Regions from separate parts of the Ruminococcus sp. RTP21358st1_G6_RTP21358_211008 genome, predicted to be linked through region 2. Evidence: riboswitches for the same ligand, from Rfam matches in the RefSeq annotation. Region 2 holds a riboswitch; the other holds the start of a gene.

The links. Region 2 has a riboswitch for thiamine pyrophosphate ahead of thiD (bifunctional hydroxymethylpyrimidine kinase/phosphomethylpyrimidine kinase). Riboswitches for the same ligand answer to the same signal wherever they lie in the genome.
Region 1: it holds a riboswitch for thiamine pyrophosphate, as region 2 does, so the genes downstream of both, AB5Z12_RS17670 (thiamine-binding protein) here and thiD (bifunctional hydroxymethylpyrimidine kinase/phosphomethylpyrimidine kinase) in region 2, are expected to answer to the same signal.

Annotation. Positions count from the first base shown of each region.
Region 1 covers NZ_JBDGDM010000056.1:10,790-26,083, forward strand. The annotation lists gene AB5Z12_RS17595 (McrB family protein) at 1-578, opposite strand, end outside; gene AB5Z12_RS17600 (DNA cytosine methyltransferase) at 578-2,011, opposite strand; gene AB5Z12_RS17605 (DNA cytosine methyltransferase) at 2,013-2,948, opposite strand; gene AB5Z12_RS17610 (antitoxin) at 2,949-3,146, opposite strand; gene AB5Z12_RS17615 (HNH endonuclease) at 3,287-4,447, shown strand; gene AB5Z12_RS17620 (gamma carbonic anhydrase family protein) at 4,497-5,000, opposite strand; gene AB5Z12_RS17625 (helix-turn-helix domain-containing protein) at 5,286-5,957, opposite strand; gene AB5Z12_RS17630 (alpha/beta fold hydrolase) at 6,226-7,224, opposite strand; gene AB5Z12_RS17635 (MFS transporter) at 7,377-8,729, opposite strand; gene AB5Z12_RS17640 (DUF6783 domain-containing protein) at 8,831-8,923, opposite strand; gene AB5Z12_RS17645 (DUF6783 domain-containing protein) at 8,888-9,022, shown strand; gene AB5Z12_RS17650 (Na+/H+ antiporter NhaC family protein) at 9,117-10,442, opposite strand; gene AB5Z12_RS17655 (ABC transporter ATP-binding protein) at 10,620-11,372, opposite strand; gene AB5Z12_RS17660 (ABC transporter substrate-binding protein) at 11,487-12,494, opposite strand; gene AB5Z12_RS17665 (ABC transporter permease) at 12,487-13,269, opposite strand; gene AB5Z12_RS17670 (thiamine-binding protein) at 13,238-13,534, opposite strand; TPP riboswitch at 13,680-13,786, opposite strand; gene AB5Z12_RS17675 (NUDIX domain-containing protein) at 13,991-14,497, opposite strand; gene AB5Z12_RS17680 (AAA family ATPase) at 14,590-15,294, opposite strand, start outside.
Region 2 covers NZ_JBDGDM010000091.1:482-5,993, forward strand. The annotation lists gene cytX (putative hydroxymethylpyrimidine transporter CytX) at 1-936, opposite strand, end outside; partial or broken gene thiD (bifunctional hydroxymethylpyrimidine kinase/phosphomethylpyrimidine kinase) at 1,082-1,870, opposite strand; TPP riboswitch at 2,073-2,178, opposite strand; gene AB5Z12_RS20505 (alpha-glucosidase) at 2,250-3,926, opposite strand; gene AB5Z12_RS20510 (AraC family transcriptional regulator) at 4,080-5,057, opposite strand.

The DNA of each region.
Region 1 (15,294 bases), on a different contig from region 2:
TTGTAAAATTTGTTGTTTAGCACAGAAAGATGATACTCTCCATTATTTTCATCAGCTGCTCTTATTCCAATACAATCATAGCTCAACCTCTCTTTATGTTTCAAGATCACCAGAAAGTCTCCGGTGTGTAACAACTTTCTAAACTTAACAAAATCCACATCATCACTAGTAATCAATGAAAGTTGTACTTGATCTGCCTGTTCTTTTCTCCTACTTCTTACCACGCTTGCACAAACACAACTTTTTTTATTTTCGTCAAAAATGATTCCGCTTTTCTCATCAGCCTCTAAATATGAAATATTGTCCTGGTAAATGTAAAGTGGGATCTGTGTTATAAAATATTTTTTTAACTGTTCATCTTTTTCACTATAATCGCAGTTAAAATAACCATCAGCCATGAGATACGGGAACATATTCATCTGTTCTCCAGATATTGCTATGTGTGTCTGATTAGTTGTTCTCCCCTCATCCAGGGTATTAGACGCTTCCAGTCTTTTTACCAGTATTCCATCATATTCGTTTGCAGAACACTGTGGAATTATATTCTTTATTACTCTTATTGCTTCTACAAAATTCATCAAGCATTACCGCCTTTCATATAGCCTTTTATCACTTGTGCTATTGCCCTTCCCAAAAGTGGCGGAACAGAATTTCCTATCTGCATATATGTCTTCGTATATGCCCCTCTGAAAAAATAATCATCAGGATAAGACTGTACTCTTGCCGCTTCTCTTGGCGTTAATCCTCTTGCCTGGGTAGGATGTATATACATATTGCAGTCAAATTTCATATGCGCAGTTATCGTTTTACAAACCTTATCATTTTCCAGTTTAAAATATTTATCCTTAAAAATTCCATTTCTTCTGGCATAAGGCATGATATCTGCTATTTTAGGGTCATCTGAACGATCTCCCGGTTCCATTCGTCCAAAAATTTCAATATCCCTGTCATTGTTGTATCTGGCCTTATGATTTGAAACCACATCAATTACTCTGCCTTGATTAATATAAGAAATATAATCATTTGTTTCAGTACAATAATTCTTTTCTATTTTGTATCCACTTTCTATCGAGCCGCTTTCTGTAGAGTTTTTCACTCTTGAAGCTTCCAATTTCCTAAGTCCAAATAAAGCATCACCCAGATTATATTCCGGTATCTTTTCGCTAAGTTCAAATATCTCATTGAAGATTTTCTCATTATCAATTCCAAGACAATTACCTATATATATTAGTCTTTCACGATTTTGAGGCACTCCGAAATTCTTTGCATTTAGTATATGGCACTCTACAGAGTACCCGATTGCACGGAAATCATCTTTTACCTGTTCTGCTACAGATTGCATCCCTTTGACATTTTCCATGACAAAAAATTTAGGCTGAACTTTTTTTACTGCTTCAACATAACTTTTATAAAGATGATTTCTCGGATCGTCTATCAGCCTCTGTCTGTTAGCCATACTAAATCCCTGGCAAGGTGGTCCACCAATAACAATGTCAGCACTTCTTCCATCCAGCAATTCATCAAGCTCGTTTACCACATCTTTTATGTTTCCCAATATAATATGGTCTCTGGGTGTCTCCGGATGGTTATGTGCATATGTATCCACACAACAATCCTGGATATCATTTGCCAAGGTAGTAACAAATCCTTCCTGTGTAAATCCTAACGACAACCCACCTGCTCCGCAAAACAAATCTATCATCTTTAGTGAATCATCATTAACATTTTTTCTGGCGTTTTCAATATAAGTATTACAATATTTGCTTACAGGACATTCATAACACTGCTGTACATTTTCATTACATATAACGGATAATCTTCTGAATGCAGTCATAACTTCTGCATCGTTCTTTACCTCGTCCTTATATAATCTGGCCCTTGCATTAAGGAAGTCCTCTTTTACAGTTTTCGTTACTCTTTCAATACAAATTTCTATATTTTCCTGCTCTTTACTATCAAGTCCTGCTTTTACAAACGCAGTAAACTCACATTTATCGTTTTTGTATTCCATATCAGTCTACCCACTCTCCAAGATTTATAAATGTACTCTTTACCGATTGGGCAACAGCTCTTGACACATTAACTGTAACTGCATTCCCAAATTGCTTATACGCCTGGCTGTCAGACACTGGAATCACAAAAGAATCTTCAAATCCCTGCAATCTTGCACACTCGCGCGGCGTAAGTCTTCTTATCCTTCCCTTTTGTGTGACATAATTATCCTGACATGCTCTGTGCATCTTCGCCATAGTTGCACATAAAGGTCTTGCAATCTCAAGATCTATTTCTGATTTTGCTTTATATCCACCAGTTCCATTAGATAATATTGTGGGTAATATTCTATCTGACAAAAAATACTTATTATCAACTTCCGGCTCTAATAAATCCTGTAAAGTTTTTTTAAGTTTTTCTTTTTGCGGAAATATGAATTTTGCATTCTGGTTGTCAAAACACACTATGTAAGTTCTATTTCTTGTCTGTGGTATTCCATAGTCGGCTGAATTTAATATATCACAAAACACATTATATCCGAGCACGTCTTGTAATACTCTGTGTATTTCTTTATATGTTTTTCCATTATTATGAGTCCGTAAAGAGCGGACATTTTCAAGAATAATCGCTTTCGGCTTCTTTCCTCTTTTAATTTTATCATCCACTATTTCTGCTATTCTAAAAAACAAGGTTCCTCTTGTGTCCTCAAAACCTTTTTGTTGTCCCATCATACTAAAGGGCTGGCAGGGAAATCCCCCTATAAGAATATCACAGTCTGGTATAATTTCTAATGGAATTTCATTTATATCTCCTAAAACAATATGATCACCAAAATTAGCCTTATATGTCTGTACCGCGTACTTATCAAAATCATTTGCCCAGACAATATTATAACCGGTATCTGCAAAACCTTTATCAAGTCCTCCAAGTCCGCTGAAGAGTGATACAACATTCATCTATTCTTCCTCCCCAAGCTTATTATTTTTTATGTACTCTCTGATCCATAACCCAATTTCTACAGAAGCAGTTTTTCCTTCTTTACGCAATAATGTCATAAATTCATCTTTTACTGTCGGTTCAATTGATATTTCTATTTTTGCAGTTTTTATTCTTCCTGCAGGTCTTCCGCAATTATTTTTCTTTATATTCGTCATTAAAATTTCCTCCATTTAATATAGGTATTATATAATGTTTTTATCAGGGTGTAAATAGATTCTTTTATATAATTTTCTGTATACACTTTTCATCTTGTTTGCTATAATATATACAAAATTAAAGAAGGGAATATATGCACATGTATAAATTAATTATTGACCTATTAAATAATTTTCTAAATTATATACATATTCCAGATACTCCACTTAATCCAGATGTTTTCCAGGGTGTATTTGTGAAGAAGCTTTCCAATCAGAATATTATAAAAGAGAAACGAAGAATCAGCGCCAATAATACTATTCTAAAAGTCAACCAGACACATATAGATGTCACAGGAGAACAGGCGAAATTATTTTTCTTTGAAGGTCTGAGTAATACTACAACTCCTCCTCAGAGTATTGACATAGATTTATATGATAATAATTTGAGCTATCTTTGTGCTATCAACAATCCTTTAAGCCGTCTCTCTTCAGATGGAAACACATATTTTTTTCGCCATTCAATTGATGTGCCACCTTATCTATCAAATTGGGATTTAACCCTTCACAGTTCTGCATACAAAAAATACGGACACAAGGGCACGCAAGTTCAGATTAATATACCAGATTCGAAAGAATCCTTTACTTTACTCCAAAGATATGCCTTCCAGGACGATGCTCTTGTCATGCTGAGATATGATTATTTGCGCTACCTTGCCATACTCATCCCCTCAGAGTTGTGCAATCACCTATATTCTATTACTGACACACATGGTTCTCATAATATAAACTTTGCAGTACTAAATCCTTCATATAATTCAGCATTAGCAATTCAATTACAACATCAAATCATTTCAAAAGATGTCATGTATGACGATGCTAAAACAATTGCATTGCAAAATACCCTTAATAATACCCCGAATGCTGGAACAGATATTGAAAGAATTGTAAAAACACGCGTTTCACAAGGCTCCTTTCGAAGACTACTTCTTCTTGAACGTCATTACTGCAACCTTTGCAATATTTCCACAACATCGGTATTACGTGCAAGTCACATTAAAGAATGGTCTGAATCTTCCAGAGAAGAACGTATAGATGCAAATAACGGTTTACTTTTATGTGCTAATCATGATGCTTTATTTGACCGCCACCTAATATCATTTAATCCTGATACTGGAAATATATGTATCTCAGAATCAATTGACAATGAACAGCGAAAAGCACTAAGTATTTCAGAATCAACACAGCTTTCTATGGGCGAATGCATGAAATCATATATGCGTATACACTATAAAAAATTTATAGATAAAGAAAATCAATAGTTTCATTATTGCGAGATGTGACCACATACATCTCGCAATATTAATTTGTTTATAACACTCCCTGCTTCCACATTTCTTCCGCCACACTCACATATTCCTTACTATTCTCCACAATCCCAATCTTCTCTTCCCACGTAAGATTTCTCTTAATCTTCGCAGGGCTTCCCATTACCAGGGAGCCGTCTGGGATGATGGTGTTTTTGGTGACAAGGCTTCCGGCGCCGATGATGCAGTCGCTGCCGATTTTGGCTCCGTCAAGGATTATGGCGCCCATTCCGATTAAAGTGCGGTCGCCGATTGTACAGCTGTGAATTACGGCATTGTGGCCTATTGTGACATTGTTTCCAATGTGGACTGGCAGGTCTCGGCTGACGTGGACTGTGCAGTTTTCCTGGATGTTGGTTTCCTCACCGATTACGATTGGCGCGTCATCTCCGCGGATTACACTGTAGTATAGCACACAGCTGTCACGGCCGATTGTTACATCACCGATGATTACGGACTGCTTCGCAATTTTTGCCGTTTTATCTATTTTTACATTCTTATAGTTCATTTGTTGTTCCCCGATCTGATGATATTTTATGGAATGAATATCAATCTATTTTCATTAATAGTAACATACAAAAAAGAGATTGTATATTCTTTCATTAATATACAACCTCTCAATTTCAATTCACAAGTTACTATTCGCTCTTGATCAGCAGCACGCTTCGCAAAGCATAGAAGTTCATTCACATGATTCTGCGCCGAAATTCTCGTTTTTACTGTGAACTTTATTCACCTAAAACGCTTCTCAGAACGTTAACAATAAGCAGTAACTTACTTGTTTCTTTTTCCCTTACCTAAACAATATCCCTGCTACTTTCTCCAGTTCCCGTCGTTCTTCCACATCATCATAGGACTTCTCCCTGTCGTCTAGTCCTTTCACCACATTTATTGAAAAAAGCCCGTCTTTGTTACAGTAGAAGAAAATTCTCTTCACACCGTTGATTTTAAACCTAGCTTCAGCATTTCCTTCTGGGTAGAGTTTAACCATTTGCATGCGGTCTGAGGATGCAGCTGCGATAAAGGAAATGTAATGTTTTTTCGTCATATCATGATCAATGCAGACGAAGTATTCGGCTTCTACTTTTTCGATAAAAATTTTATGATTCTCGTCAGTTTCTTCTGGGACCGCGGGCGCCAACTGCACGCCGTGGCAATGTATGACAGCTTCGCCCATGGTATGGATCACATTGCCGCATACAGGGTAGACGTAAAATTTTGAGCGGAGCATGTTGGCTGACACATTTGCATTACTCACGGTACTGCCAGAGATCAGTTCTGTGACAGATATGGAAAAAGCGTCTGCAATTGGCTCCAGCAGCGTAATATCCGGATAGCCTTTTCCAGTTTCCCATTTGGAAATTGTTTTGTCTGTGACTCCCAGCTTATCAGCAAGCTGTAATTGTGTCATTTTGTTTCTTTCACGTAATTCTTTAATTATGGTTCTTGTAACATATTGGTTCATAATATCTACCTCCATGTGCAGATTCTATAACAAATTTGACTTTTTGAGTACCTACGCAAAGTAGAGTTTCCTACGCTGATAAACTTCTTTCTTATAATTATTGATTTTTTATGTTCATAAAAATTAACAAAAGCACGCTGTTTTGTCAATTTTTATTTACTTTATAAGCTTAACATTTTTATTTACTTTATAAGCAAAACTTTCTCCTCAACCAGATTTTTTATATTTGATTAAGGAGACTAATTTTCGTTTATAGGCAACGCCAAACTTATTTTTCTTCCAAAAACTTTTCTATTTTATCCCAATATACTTCCATCGTCTCATCCCCGCCACAATATATCTCATGCTTCGTCCCAGGCATGTAAACATACTCGCAAGGGGCAACACCGCGCTTCTTGACTTTTGCTGCGAATTTCTGAAGTGCGCGGACGGATACGAAATCGTCTTTTTCGGCCTGAAAAATAAGGAGTGGGGACTGGAGCATCTTCCAGCCGTGGTATCTTAAATACCAGCTCATTTTTATGGAGGCTTTCAGCCAGCCACAGGATGGTGCACAGGTCTGGAGAAACTGTTTTTCTTTTCTCAGGTCGTTGTACCTTATAAATTTAGGTTCAGAGGTGCCGGCGCTGGTTTGGAAGGTGTCGGTTCCGTCGTAAGGTTTCTGGCCTAAGACATAGGACTCTTCCTTTCCCCAAAAGCATTCTGCATGGGCGATCAGTACGGTCAACGGCCAGGGCACACCTCCGGTGAGCGGTTTGATCATAGGCGAGCTTAATATCACTTTATGAAAAAGAGTGGGTTCCCAGGCTGCGGCGATTGCACCGATTGCACCGCCCATGGAGTGGGCAAAAAGGTTCAGGGGCAGGTCTGGATGTGCCTTTTTGATTTTATGACAGATTTTTAGAAAATCACGCACGTAACGTTTCCAGATATCAATATGTACCAATGAGAAATCTGCTGTCAGGCGGTAGCTTTGGCCGTGTCCCATATGTTCTGGCATGTATACATGATAACCAGCCTGTAAAAAATAGTAAATCATCTCCTCATATTTTGGCGCACCTTCTGTGAAGCCGTGGCTGATTACCACCACCCCTTTTGGATCATCTGCCAGATAACGTTTCACATGGATTTTTCCTATAATTCCATTTTTCTCATGGTAAATGTCTTCTGCTCCCGGAATGTACCCATCCCGGCAATGAGCCTTTAAATAAGGTTCCACCTCATTTTTCACAGCATCTAAATATTCGTTTTCCTGTATTATTTTCATTTCAAAACTCCCCTTACAAGCAGCTTATAAAATCATAAAAAACAATCATCACGATTCACACATTCCTGATAACACAACTCATTCAAAAGTATCTTTGAAAAAGGTGTACTGCGACATGTGTTACAATTTACGAGAGTCTTAATACTTTATTACTATCCCCCAATAATCCCATTAATCTTCTTCTCATTATAAAACACCAGAATAATTCCGCCCACCATACAAAACACCGCTGCGCCAAAGGCTGCGATTCTATAACCAGTTCCCTCTCCTGCTCCAATCGTAGAAACAGCAGTAAAGATCAGCATGGAAAGACTCTGGCCCAGTTTGAATGCAAAGGTTCTTGCCGCATAAAACATTCCTTCCCTGTTGCTTCCGGATGTGATGGAATCACTCTGGGCGATATCTGCCACAACCGCCTGGGGCAAAATTCCGAAAATCGCCATCGGCAGCGCTGCCACCACCGTCAGGATCAATCCCTGTACGGTTTCCGGAATAAAGCTCATTTTTCCCATAAATCCTGTATAGAAATAAGCCAAACTGAATACAGCAAATGCAAATAGAATCATCTTTTTCTTACCCAGTTTCGGGGTAAGCTTATTTACCGGAATGTAAAATACCAAAGACAATGCTGTCATCCCCACAAAATACAGGGTTGTCATCGTCTCCGGCAGCTTCAGAAGGCTGGTCACAAAGAAAGGCAGACCTGTCTGAAACATGGTAAGGGCGATCCAGTAAAAAATATCGGAGCCCACAAATTTACAAAATTCTCCATTCTTAAACGTAGCAGTCAGGGAACGAAAAGCAGACTCTTTTGCTGGAACTGTGTCCACGTAATCCTTTTCCCGAATGCAAAATACCGGTATCAGCATGCAGATAAATGCCACCACTGCCATCAGCGTGAAGGTGACACGGATGGCGCCAACACGTCCAAATGCCGGGATAAATGCACCCCAGATAGTTGGTGCCAGGTATGCAACTGCAGTTCCTGCAATGAATGTAAAGGAAATCACCGTAGAAATGTTAAGCCGCTCCTGCTGGGTATGTCCAAGCTCCGGGATCAAGGCATTATACGGTGTACAATAAGCTGTTATGGAAAGGTAATAGGCCAGAACCATCACCAGCAAAAACGCTGCATTGAGCCAGCTTTTCTCATTGATCGGGGACCAGAACACCAGCACTGTGGAAAGTGCCAGAGGCAAGGACGCCCATTTCAGGAATGGAATTCGCCGTCCATCTTTGGCTGTACACCGGTCCGACCAGGACGCGATCATAGGATCTGTAAAAGCATCAAAAATTCTCCCGAAGGCTGTGATTCCTCCGATAATAGTGAAAATGCCAAGCACCACCAGTCCCTGTGGAATAAATACGTTCTGCCCCTGGCTGATGGCGGTTTCATCTGGCTGATAAAAATACACAAGCCAGTTTGAAATGATTCCGGACAACATTGCCCATCCAAACTGACCTGCTGCAAACTGCCATATTTTTGCTGTTGTAAGTTTCTTCATCACGTACTTACCTCCTGCTTCTTTATATAATGATAGTATCATTTTTGTGCCCGCTTCACAATATACGAATCATTACTATTGCACAATTTTCACAGAATTTATTACTGTTTTATAGGTAATAATTTACTTGCAAGTGTTTGAAAAAGGCTTTCTGCAAGATGTGCGTCACAATTTGTGGAAGATTTTATCCGGATGAGGGCGCCATAGCGGGCAGCAACCGAATTCGGGTAGAATATACCGCAAAGTGGGCGTGCAGATTGCGGATTTTATTCAGCATTCCACAGCCACTTTAATTACGCCATCTCTCTTATTTTCAAAGAGCTCATACGCTTCCTCAATTCTGCAGAGCAGATAGGTATGTGTGAGCACAGGCTTAGGCTTCTCCATTCACTGTCTGCCATCCGGAACTTTCATGGTAAATATAAAAGCAAGTGAACTAAGCAGCAGCATATAAGGATACAGCAGCATTGGAAGTATATCAAATGCACTGACCACTTCTCCTAAACTGGCTGCAGCAGAAACAGCAACCAGCATTTGCGCTCCGTACGGTAAAATACCCTGAAAAATACAGGAAAATGTATCCAGGATAGAAGCAGCTTTTCTGGCGCTGATACCGTAATCCTTTGACATTTCTTTTGCAATCGGGTTCGCCATAACGATCGCAACTGTATTATTGGCAGTTGCAATATCCATTAGCCCAACTAACAGTCCCATTCCCAGGAGCCCGCCTTTTTTTCCTTTAAACACTTTCTTTATCCAGTATAATAAAGCGGAAAATCCACCATACTCCTTGATCAGGGCACAGATTGCAGCTACCAGAATCGCAACCATACTGGTTTCAAACATCCCGGCAGCACCGGTTCCCATATTTCCGATCAGGTCTGTGGGTGCTATCATTCCTGTTGCAATCATAATAACTGAGCCACTTAGAATACCTGTAATCAGCACGAAAAATACATTAAATCCGATGATTCCACCTATAAGAACCAGAATATAAGGAATGATCTGTATTAAATCATATTTTTCTTCGATGAATCCACCATTATAATTTTTAACAGACAAAACCAGCAGAATAATAATGCTGGCAATAGCAGCTGGCAGTGCAATAAAGAAATTCTCCTTAAATTTATCTTTCATTTCACAGCCTTGTCCATTACATGCAGCAATGGTTGTGTCTGATATAAATGACAGATTATCTCCAAACATGGCGCCGCTCATGACGGAACCAATACAAACCGGCAGTGCAAATCCGGATACTCTTGCCACTGCAACTCCAATTGGAACGATCAGCGTAATTGTTCCTACAGAGGTACCCATTGCAAGAGAAACAAAACAGCTGACCACAAAAAGCACAACAACTGCAAACTGAGGCGGAACCAGTGACAAAATAAAATATGCAACACTGTTTGCAGATGTTCTTCCGACTATACCTACAAAAATACCTGACAGCATAAAAATTATGATCATTGTAATAATGTTAGGATCACTGATTCCCATCCCCATAACTTCCAGCTTATCATCCAATTTAAGCTCGCGGTTCTGTATACAGGCAACAAGTAATGCAACCAGAAATATAACGACAACGGGAATTTTATAAAATCCCATCTCGATATCCAGACCATACTCAAATAATATGCCAAGCCCCAGATACAAAACAACAAACACTACTATAGGAAGCAGTGCTTTTCCATTTCTTTTTTCATTTTTCCTCATCCTACATTTTTCTCCTTCTTCGTTATAGTACTAATAGTACCATTTTTGTGCCGGCTTCACAATAGCACGTCAACTGGATATTTTACATAAAAAGTCCCGGCAGGCTTCTGCTTCTGAGCGCTCAAACTCAGGTAGTATGAAACCTGCCGGGAAGTTTTATTTTCATCAACCGAAAAACTACAGCTTGCTGATAATCTGTCTCTTATATTCCAAAAATTCTTCTGACAATGCAAAATCCGCTGCCCTTGGTTTTCTCTCCTGGATCACGATCTCATCTTTGATGGTTCCCGGAGTTCCGTTCAGGATGTAAATCCTGTCGGACAAAAGAATGGCCTCGTCAATATCATGGGTGATAAACAAGGTGGACAGATCAATATGCTGCATAACCTCCAGATACCACTTATGCACACTGGCCTTGGTCAGCGTGTCCAAGGCACTGAAAGGCTCATCCAGAAGGGCAACTCCGCTGGAACTTAAATAAGTTCGAAGCAAAGCCGCACGCTGTCGCATACCGCCGGACAGCTGGCTTGGATACTGATACTGGGTGCCTTCCAGACCAAATTCTGCAAAAAGCGGATTGGCCTTTTCCCTGGCTTCTGCTTTCTTCACGCCTTTCAGTACAAGGGGAAGTGCTACATTGTCGATCACTTTCTTGTGAGGAAGGAGAAGATCCTTCTGCAGCATGTAGCTGATGCTTCCAGGTGTGGAAGTCACATCCTGATCTTTCAGATAGACCTTTCCTTCATCAGGCGGGATAATACCGGAAAGCACATTGAACAATGTGGTCTTTCCGGAACCGCTGACTCCCAGAAGGGAAACCAGCTCACCCTGCTCCAGATGAATGGAAATGTCCTCCAAAACTTTTTTTTCACCGTATGTTTTTGAAATATGTTCTGCTCGTAAAATTACTTTATTTTGTTCTGATGACATATTCGTTCCTTATACACAGCGCTACTTCCATAACCAGTTCCATTTTCCGCAATAATTGGGGTAAATTTGCCTGACAGAATAGCTCTATGCGTTAATTTCTTTCTCTTTCATTCCTTACTGTGGAAGATACTCGTTAGAAAATCCGACTCCAGTAAGATCCTTGTCGCAAAGCTGGTTCTCATACAGCCATTTGTAGAATGCATTCCATCTGTCTGCATCAATTACGCCCCAGCTTTCTGCATCGTCAATGTATTTTGTGGAAAGGAATTCCTGGCTCTTCTTTACAAGATCTTCAGCATCCTTCAGAGAGCCTGTATTATCGCCGTCAATGAGGATCTGTGCTGCCTCATCCGGATTCTCTGCTGCAAACTCATATCCCTTTGCAGTTGCTTCCATAAATGCTTTCGCCTGATCCGGATTCTCAGCAAGATAGTCGTTATTTGCAATGATAACCGGTGTGTAGTAGTCAAATACAGGATTGATATCAGAGAATGCAAAATAGTCGCAGTCTACACCTTCTACGTCAGCATTGATTCCGCCCCAGCCCTGGAATACCCAGATGGCATCCGTCTGCTTGGCAGCAAGTGCTGCAGGCTCATCTGTAATATCATTAGGGATCAGGGTAACCTGGCTGAAATCTCCACCGTCACCATTTACAACATTTTCCAGCATAGCAAGCTCGATTGGGGAATCCCATGTGGAATAGGTTTTTCCGGTAAGTCCGGCTGGTTTGTCAATTCCGTCACCTTTTCGGGAAAGGATTCCGGAGGTGTTGTGCTGAATGATTCCTGCAACTGCTGTGATTCCAAGAGGCTCGTCAAGTGCAAGGGAAGCAGCCATGGTATCCTGGGCTTCGATTGCAAACTGAGCCTGACCTGCTGCGCACATAAGGGCTGCACCATTTTCCGGTGGCTGAACGATTTCTACATCAAGACCAGCTTCTTCGTAGTAGCCTTTTGCCTGTGCTACATAAAGTCCGGTGTGGTTGGTATTCGGTGTCCAGTCCAGGCAGAATGTGATTTTCTCCTGTGCACCATCTTCTGCGTATACACCTGTAGGAACTGCAAGCACCATAGCTGCCGCTGCAACTGGTGCGATTACTTTTTTCAGATTCTTATTCATTATTTTTCTCCTTTTCTACCTGCAGCCATGGCATTGTGATCCGGCTGACAATATTTACTGCCAGAAGAAGTAAAAGGCTGATGATCACAATGAAGATAATGACTGCAAACATTTTATCAAAAGAATATGCTTTTTTTACACGGGTCATATAAACACCAAGTCCGTTAAATCCACCCAGCCACTCAGAAACAACTGCTCCTACAACTGCATAGGAAGCAGATATTTTCAGCCCGGAAAAAAACTGGGGCAAAGCACCTGGAAATTTCACATGGCGGAAAATCTGTGCCCGGCTGGCTCCCATGGCCTTCATCAGACGAATGGCATCCGGATCCACACTTTTATATCCATCCAGCAGTCCGATTGTAATTGGGAAAAAAGTGGTGATCACAACCAGAGTGATCTTCGGTGCCATTCCAAATCCCATCCAAAGCACCAGAATTGGCGCAATGGCAATGGTCGGTATGGTCTGCGTAATGATCATGATCGGATAAAATGCCTGATCCATTACACGGAACCGATCCATCATAGTTGCAAACACAAATGCCAGCGCGATTCCAATGAGAAGTCCGTAAAAGGATTCCAGCAAAGTGAATTTCGCATGGAAAAGTATGGTTGGCAGATCGCCAAACAGGGCTGTCAGCACTGCTACCGGAGATGGAAGCATGTAGGAGGGAACAATTCCCGAAATGCTTACCACTTCCCAGCCAAGCAGAATCACGGCCATGGCTGCAATTGGAGGTATCTTACTGGTGATGTTTGGTAACTTTCTTTTCAATGGTAAGTACATCCCCTTCTGGTTTATATGCAATTTTAACATATACGCTCATAGCCTTGCAGCCTGCGCGCTCAGCTACATGCTGACACTCTTTTACAATATCCATCAGCTGGTCGTAATCACCTTCAATGGTGGTCTCAAATGGTCCTACATAATAGTTCAGACCAGTGGATCTGATGTAGGCGATCACCTCGTCTACAATGCGGATAACTTCCTCTTCATCCTGTACATTTGGCAGTACCTGAATTGCTACACTTGCGTTCATTTTCTTTTCCTCCTATTTTCTGTCCCATAAACAGGACTTTGCGTTAAAAATCGAATAAGAACCATTCTTGAAACTGTGACGGAACTGAACAGGCTCTGTCAGTCAGTATGAAAAAAGAGCACCTGCCATCCAGACAAATGCTCCTAATTACATCGTTAAACACTTCCTACACTGGCATGATCCAACAGGTTAAAAGGGTCTAAGGACTACCTTACTCTCAGCTTCTCAATTGAAACTCCCCTGGTCTTTATTCAGATTTCGTTGCTTATTATAATACACCTTTCTTCAAATTACAAGAAACTATTTTTATCTCAATTATATTTTACATACCCTTAACAGAATTGTACTGCTCGCAGTCTGACCAGCACGCTCTAATTAATATTCCCATTTCATCAGAATTCGTAAAAAAAATCTCCCTGCATATCACAGTTATTTCCTGCAGAATATATAATAAATCTACAGATTCTCAAAGGCAGCCTGAATACTGTCATAGTGCAGGAATTTTCCCTGGGCTGCAAATTCCTTGATCTGATTCAGAGTGGCAAACATGTGGCCGTCTGTCTCTTCTTCCTGAAGGTGTAGATCTTCTTCTTTCACATCCATCACAAAGCGGTAAACATCTACGAAATAGTTGTCTCCCTCCCCTGGATTCTCTCTTTTGTAAGTAAAAAGATAGCCGCCCTGCGCACCGCTTACATCAAGGCCTGTCTCCTCTTTCACTTCGCGGAGTACAGCATCATAAGAAGATTCCCCTGCCTGTGCTGCACCGCCGGAAACTTCCCACCAGCCTGGTGCCCAGGCTTTTGTCATCACACGTTTGGTAATGAGAAACGTACCATCTGGTCTTGCCACTACTCCAAGTACGGTGAGATGGTATTCCCCGTCTTTTAAGCACCAGTCGTTTCGCTTCATGGTGCGGCCTGTAGGTTTCTTGTTAATATCATAGATGTCCCAGAATTCCAATTTTTATCACTCCTGTTATATGTTTCTCTTGTATATTTTTATATTATGATTATTTTGCGAATATTGTTATCGAATATAATAATTCATCTTTTCTATTTCAGAAGTTCCTCCACCATCTCTCTGGTATACTCTACCTTCTCTACATGGTTGACCTCGATCTGATACAGTGCATTTGCCGCAATGTGCTCTGCTGCCTGCTCCAGATCACGAATACCTGAAGTATTGGAATAACGCTGGATGATTGCCTCCAGCGCCCCCTCTGTGATAATGCACTCACTCTCTTCCATATGCATTCTCTTAAGAACTTTCGGAAGAGAGAATCTGGAAAAGATTACTTTCTTCTCCTCAGCTGTATAATCCGGAATATCAATTACTGCGAATCTGGACATCAGCGGTGCACTGATCTGGTCACGGTCATTTGCAGTAGCAATTGGATAAACACCGCCAGTTGGGATCATACACTCCATATAGTTATCTGTAAATCCAAGATTGTCCAGAAGGGTAAGAAGTACGTCTGCCGGATTTCCATTTCCTTTGCCGGAATTTGCCTTATCAAGCTCGTTAATAATAAATACCAGATTAGAGGCACCAGCCATGGAAAATGCCTCCATAATAATTCCGGGCTTTGCATTTGCGTAAATACGGGGGCTTCCGGTAAGCTGCTTAGAGTCGTTAATTGAGCTCATGTCCAGCGTAGTCCACGGAAGTTTCAGGATTCTTGCAACTGCATAGGCTATCTGGGATTTGCCAGTACCGGCAGGTCCGATCAGAAGAAGTCCGTAGGCCGGAAGGGTATG
Region 2 (5,512 bases):
GAGGTACAGGAAATCGGTAATGTTGTCCATTGGATATACAATTGCAGCAATTGTTCCGATGATGGTTACGGCAATTGCGGCATATTTTCCATTAATTTTGGAAAATACAGATTCAGATGAAATTCCGGCGGAGTAAGCATCCAGGAATGTGGTGGTAACAGTGGAAAATACAATGATCAGAAGGCCTGCAATTCCCAGTCCGGCTTTCACCATAATCTGAGCAATGTCGGATTCACCGGTATAAATCGCTGCACCCATACCGATTACATACATCCAGCAGCTTACAAGACCGTAAACAATAGAGCTTACAGCAGTTGCTTTCACTGGCTCCTTCGCCTCGCGGGTATAATCACTGATCAGCGGCAGCCAGGACAGTGGCATTGCAACAGAAAGCTCAACCGCAGCACCAAAGGACATGGCTTCCTCGCCAATGGCAAGTGCAGTCCCGCCATCAAAGAAGATGAGCTTGCAGAGTACCAGTGTAAGGATAAAAAGTGCTGCCATAGCGATGGTGTTGATTTTTCCAAGGTTTGTGATGCCGATAAAAATCCACAGTACGATCAGTGCACCGATTACCAGACACCATACCCAGCTTCCGGTATGTAACACACCGTTTGCGGCCAGAGCTCCGTCGTAGATCATAATGGCAGTCCAGCCAACCAGCTGAAGTACGTTCAGGAAGGAGAAGAAAATCCCGCCTTTTTCCCCAAAGCTCATTTTTACGGTTTCCATTGCACTGCGGCGTGTTTTTCCGCCAATTACTCCGGCGAGGAAAAGCATGGTACAGCCAATAATATGTCCGATGATAATGGCAAGAAGACCTTTTCTAAAGCCAAGTGAGGCAAAATAGGTTCCAGTGAGGATTTCCGCCAGGGAAACACCAGCGCCAAACCAGATCAGGCCGTTTTCAAAAATGGAAGTACGTTTTTCGGTCATGTTATTTCGCCTCCTTATCTGGTGTCGGTTTTACGGTTGAGAGTTCAGAATCTGCAGTGACAGAGGCTGCTTGTTTTGCTGACACGCCTGATTCCCCATTTGTGAAGACAGCGGCTTCTGCCGTAATCTCGTCATGTGACAGTGTGAATTCATTTTTTATTGCAAATCCGTGATCCATAGGACCACTGCCTTTTCCAAGATCCAGCATAGCAGCAAGTGCTCCGGAAATATATTTCTTTGCCCTCTCCACGGAAGTATCCAGGTCAAATCCCTTTGCCAGATTAGAAGCAATGGCACTGGATAAGGTACATCCTGTTCCGTGAGTGTTTGGATTGTTGATCCGCTTTCCCTGGAACCATTTGTAATTGCCTTCGCGCCACAGAAGGTCATTGGCGTCATTCAGCTGATGACCACCCTTGCAAAGCACTGCACAGCTGTATTTCTCCCCGATGGCAGCAGCGGCTTTGATCATATCCTCGGCAGTTTCTATTTTCATTCCGGACAGAACCTCTGCCTCCGGAATATTCGGTGTCAGGACTGTGGCCATTGGAAGAAGCTGACTTTTAAGGGCTTCAATGGCTTCATCATTGATCAGCTTGGCTCCGCTTGTAGCGACCATAACCGGGTCTACTACAATGTTCTTTGCTTCATACTGGCGAAGTTTTTTCGCAATGGTTTCAATCAATGCGCTGGAAGATACCATTCCAATCTTCACTGCATCCGGATAAATATCTGTAAAAATATTATCCAGCTGGTCGGCCAGAAATTCTGGCGTTGCTTCCATAATACCTGTTACACCGGTAGTATTCTGTGCGGTAAGTGCGGTAATCGCACTCATGGCATATACTCCATTGCTGATCATTGTCTTGATATCAGCCTGGATACCGGCGCCTCCGCTGGAGTCACTTCCAGCGATTGTTAATGCTGTTCTCATAATTTTCTTCCTTTCTCTTGGCCTTGTTTGAAGCAGTTTCCACGAGTTATGAGTTATAACGTGAAAAAATCTTTTTACAAACCGGCACTGTTGTTATGTATGCATTAATTTTATATAGCGTCCGAAAGTGGTGCCCCCAGCCGAACGCTGCATTGCTGCCATATGAAAAAAGAGACACCCCAATGAGGTGTCTCCGAAAAAAATCAAACCCATGATGACTTCCTACGGCGGCATTATCCGCATCAGGTAAAAGGGTCGAAATTCACAATTTCCTCTCAGCCTGTGTACAAGCTCCCCTGTTCTTTTGTTATTATAGTAATAATGGGAAAAATTGTCAATAAGGTGTTGGAATACAATAAATACCAAGCGTGAAAATCGTTTACGCTAACTCCACAACCAGCACCTGATATCCATGCAGCTTAACTGAATTTCCATCCAGAACCATATCCGGGTAGTTATTGATCAGCACCTTTTTGCATTCTGATGGAAGTGTAATTTCCTGCTCATCCCACTGATAATTGCCAACCACAAGTAAAGTTTTATCTCCTTTACGGTAGTATGCCATTAAATTATGCCGGTCTTCCATAAATGGCTCCAGAGCACCATACACAACGGTTTCTTTATATTCCGGATCCTTGCGAAGAGCGATCAGTTTCTTATAGAAATTAAGTACGGAATTTGGATCAATCGTCTCTTTTTCCACATTAATTGCGGTATAATTGGAATTTACCCGAAGCCACGGTGTACCAGCTGTAAATCCGGCATTTTCTTCACCAGTCCACTGCATGGGGGTACGGGCATTGTCGCGGCTGCGGCGGGCAACAGCTTTCAAAGCTGCTTCCGGGGTAAGTCCGGCGTCAAGTGCAACTTTATATTCATCCAGAGTTGAAATATCATCTACCTCGTCAATAGATTTGAACGGGATATTTTCCATGCCAAGCTCCTGTCCCTGATAAATAAAGGGAAGTCCACGAAGCATGAAATTCAATGCCGCCAGCATTTTTTTGCTTGTGTCACAGCAATCACCTTCTGGAATATAGTGACTGACACCGCGAGGCTCGTCATGATTCTCGATAATATTGGAAACAAATCCGAAATCCCCCATTTTGGCCTGTGTCTCAAAACAGCAGCGCTTGTAGTCGTCAGGTGTGATTTCTTTGCAATCGTACCAGCCTTTCTCAGAACCTCCGAAAATGGTTTCGTTAAAGTCGAACATAGAAGAAAAATAACCATTGTTTCCAATAAAATCCGGGAGCTCTTCGTCTTTTGCGTTGAAAACCTCACCTACGGAAAAAGCATCGTGAGGCTTGAAGGTGCGGTCACGCATTTCTCCAAGAAATTCTCCGATTCCGGAAGCTTCCTCCAGCATTTTATTAATGCTGCAGAGTCCGTCCTCACGATCAGGCTCATAATCATGCATAGGAAGAGCTTTTTTGATATTAATGATAGCATCAATGCGGAAACCGCCAAGACCCTTGTCCAGCCACCAGTTAATATTTTTATATACTTCCTCACGGAGCTCTGGATTTTCCCAGTTCAGGTCAGGCTGCTTTTTATGAAAAACATGAAGGTACTGTTTGTTGGTGCCAGGCAGATCCTCCCATACCGAACCTCCGAAATAGGAGCGCCAGTTAGTAGGAAGCTTACCATCTTCTTTGTCTCTTAAATAGAAGAAACGGCCGTATTTTCCATCCGGATCTTTACAGGCTTTTTTAAACCATTCGTGCTCATCAGAGCAGTGGTTTACAACCAGATCCATGACAATATACATGTCCCGCTTCTTTGCTTCTGCGATAAGGCGGTCCATATCCTCCATAGTTCCGAATCGCGGGTCAATGTCGTAATAATCGGAAATATCGTATCCCTGGTCGGCAAGAGGGGAGCGATAGCAGGGGGAAAGCCAGACAATGTCAACCCCCAGCTCCTTTAAATAATCCAGTTTCTCAATAATTCCCGGCAGATCGCCGATTCCATCACCGTTTGTGTCATAAAAGCTTTTCGGATAAATCTGATAGGCTACTTTATCCTGCCACCATTTTTTTTTCGTGCTATTCATTTATGTCTCCTTATATATAATGATTATCTTTGAACTAAGTACATTATACATACATGAAAAAGAAAATACTTCCCTTAATTTGATTAAAAAATACGAAATTTTGACCAGAGATTGTTTGGAAAATCATTTCGTACATAGGGGGGCAAGCGTGTTTTATAAGGAAGGATTCTCAATCCCCTGGCTGTGTTTCCGATATTGCAGAGGTGTGGTTCCTGTATATTTGCGAAATTCTCTGAGAAAATTCCCCATATTGTTATAACCACAGTCCAGACATATCTCGGTCACTGGAAGACTGCTGTCTTTTAATAAACGTACTGCCTGGCGGATGCGATATTCATTCAGGTATTCTATGGGAGACATGCCGATTGCTTTTTTAAAAAAACGGCAAAAGTATTGCTCATTGAGTCCGATCAGGGATGCCAGATCGCGGATATAAATTTTTTCCTGGTAATGGTCGCGGATGTAAGTGATTGTGGTTTTTATGGTCTCGACCCTGTGGTCATCAGATTTTTCAGTCTGGGAAAAAAGCTGGCGATTGGAAAAATCTGCAAAAATATTTAACAGGGAAGCCTTGATCAGAAGCTGATCTGCCAGGCCGACAATGGCATTTCCAGAAGCGCGGAATAAATTTATATGTAAGGAATCATGAAGCTCTTCCAATTGTTCAGAAAAGCTGCAGCGGTAAAATGCGTTAGTGATGTTCTGGAACTGCTCCTTTATAATAGGAAAAACAGGATGGTTTGCAGAAATACATCTTGGAAAAATCAGACGTCCGTTTTGCAATGGCTGGACAAGCTGAGTCTGAACCGTATCGTAAAAAGGAGAGCAGAGCAGTTCCGGTTGGAAAACGACAGCGTATTCCATGGAGACTTCTTTTGAGCGTGCACGTATGCTGTGCAGTTCGCCGGGATTAATAAAATAAAAACATTCTGAAGATACATCAAATGTTTCCATATTAATATCTAAGGTGAAGGTTCCACCGGGAAAGTAAATAATCTCGACCTCCTCGTGCCAATGGTGCTTGACTAGGATTCCGTGTCCGCTTAGTTTTAAACGGTAAAAAGCACAGGGAAAAGCCTGGGAGCCATGAGGATTTGTTTCTTTTAATGCTGGTGATTGCTGTTGATACATAGAAACCTCCAAACTGGGGAAAGGGTATAAAATAATGAATTTGTTATATGTATTGACGCTATCATGTCTGAGGGCGAAAGTCAATGATTGAAGAAAAAGGATCTTGAAAATAATGTTATAAAAAAATATAAATTTTTTTGTAAAAAGTGCTTGACGATTCCTTACGGCAGTGGTATAGTAAACAAGCTGTCGCAAGGAATTGCTTCTGAAATACTGAAAAATAAAATAGTTTTCAGAAAATTTGAATTAACTATTGACAAATGACTGAACTTATGGTAAAGTAATCAAGTCGCTTGAACAGAACGACAGAAACATACAACTTTATACAGCTTCTTGAAGATCTGAAAAACTTTTGGAAAAAAGTGCTTGACAAGATCTGAAAGATATGATAAAGTAAACGGGCTGTCGCAAAGAGATGACAGACAAACAACCTTGATAACTAAACAGTGAAACAC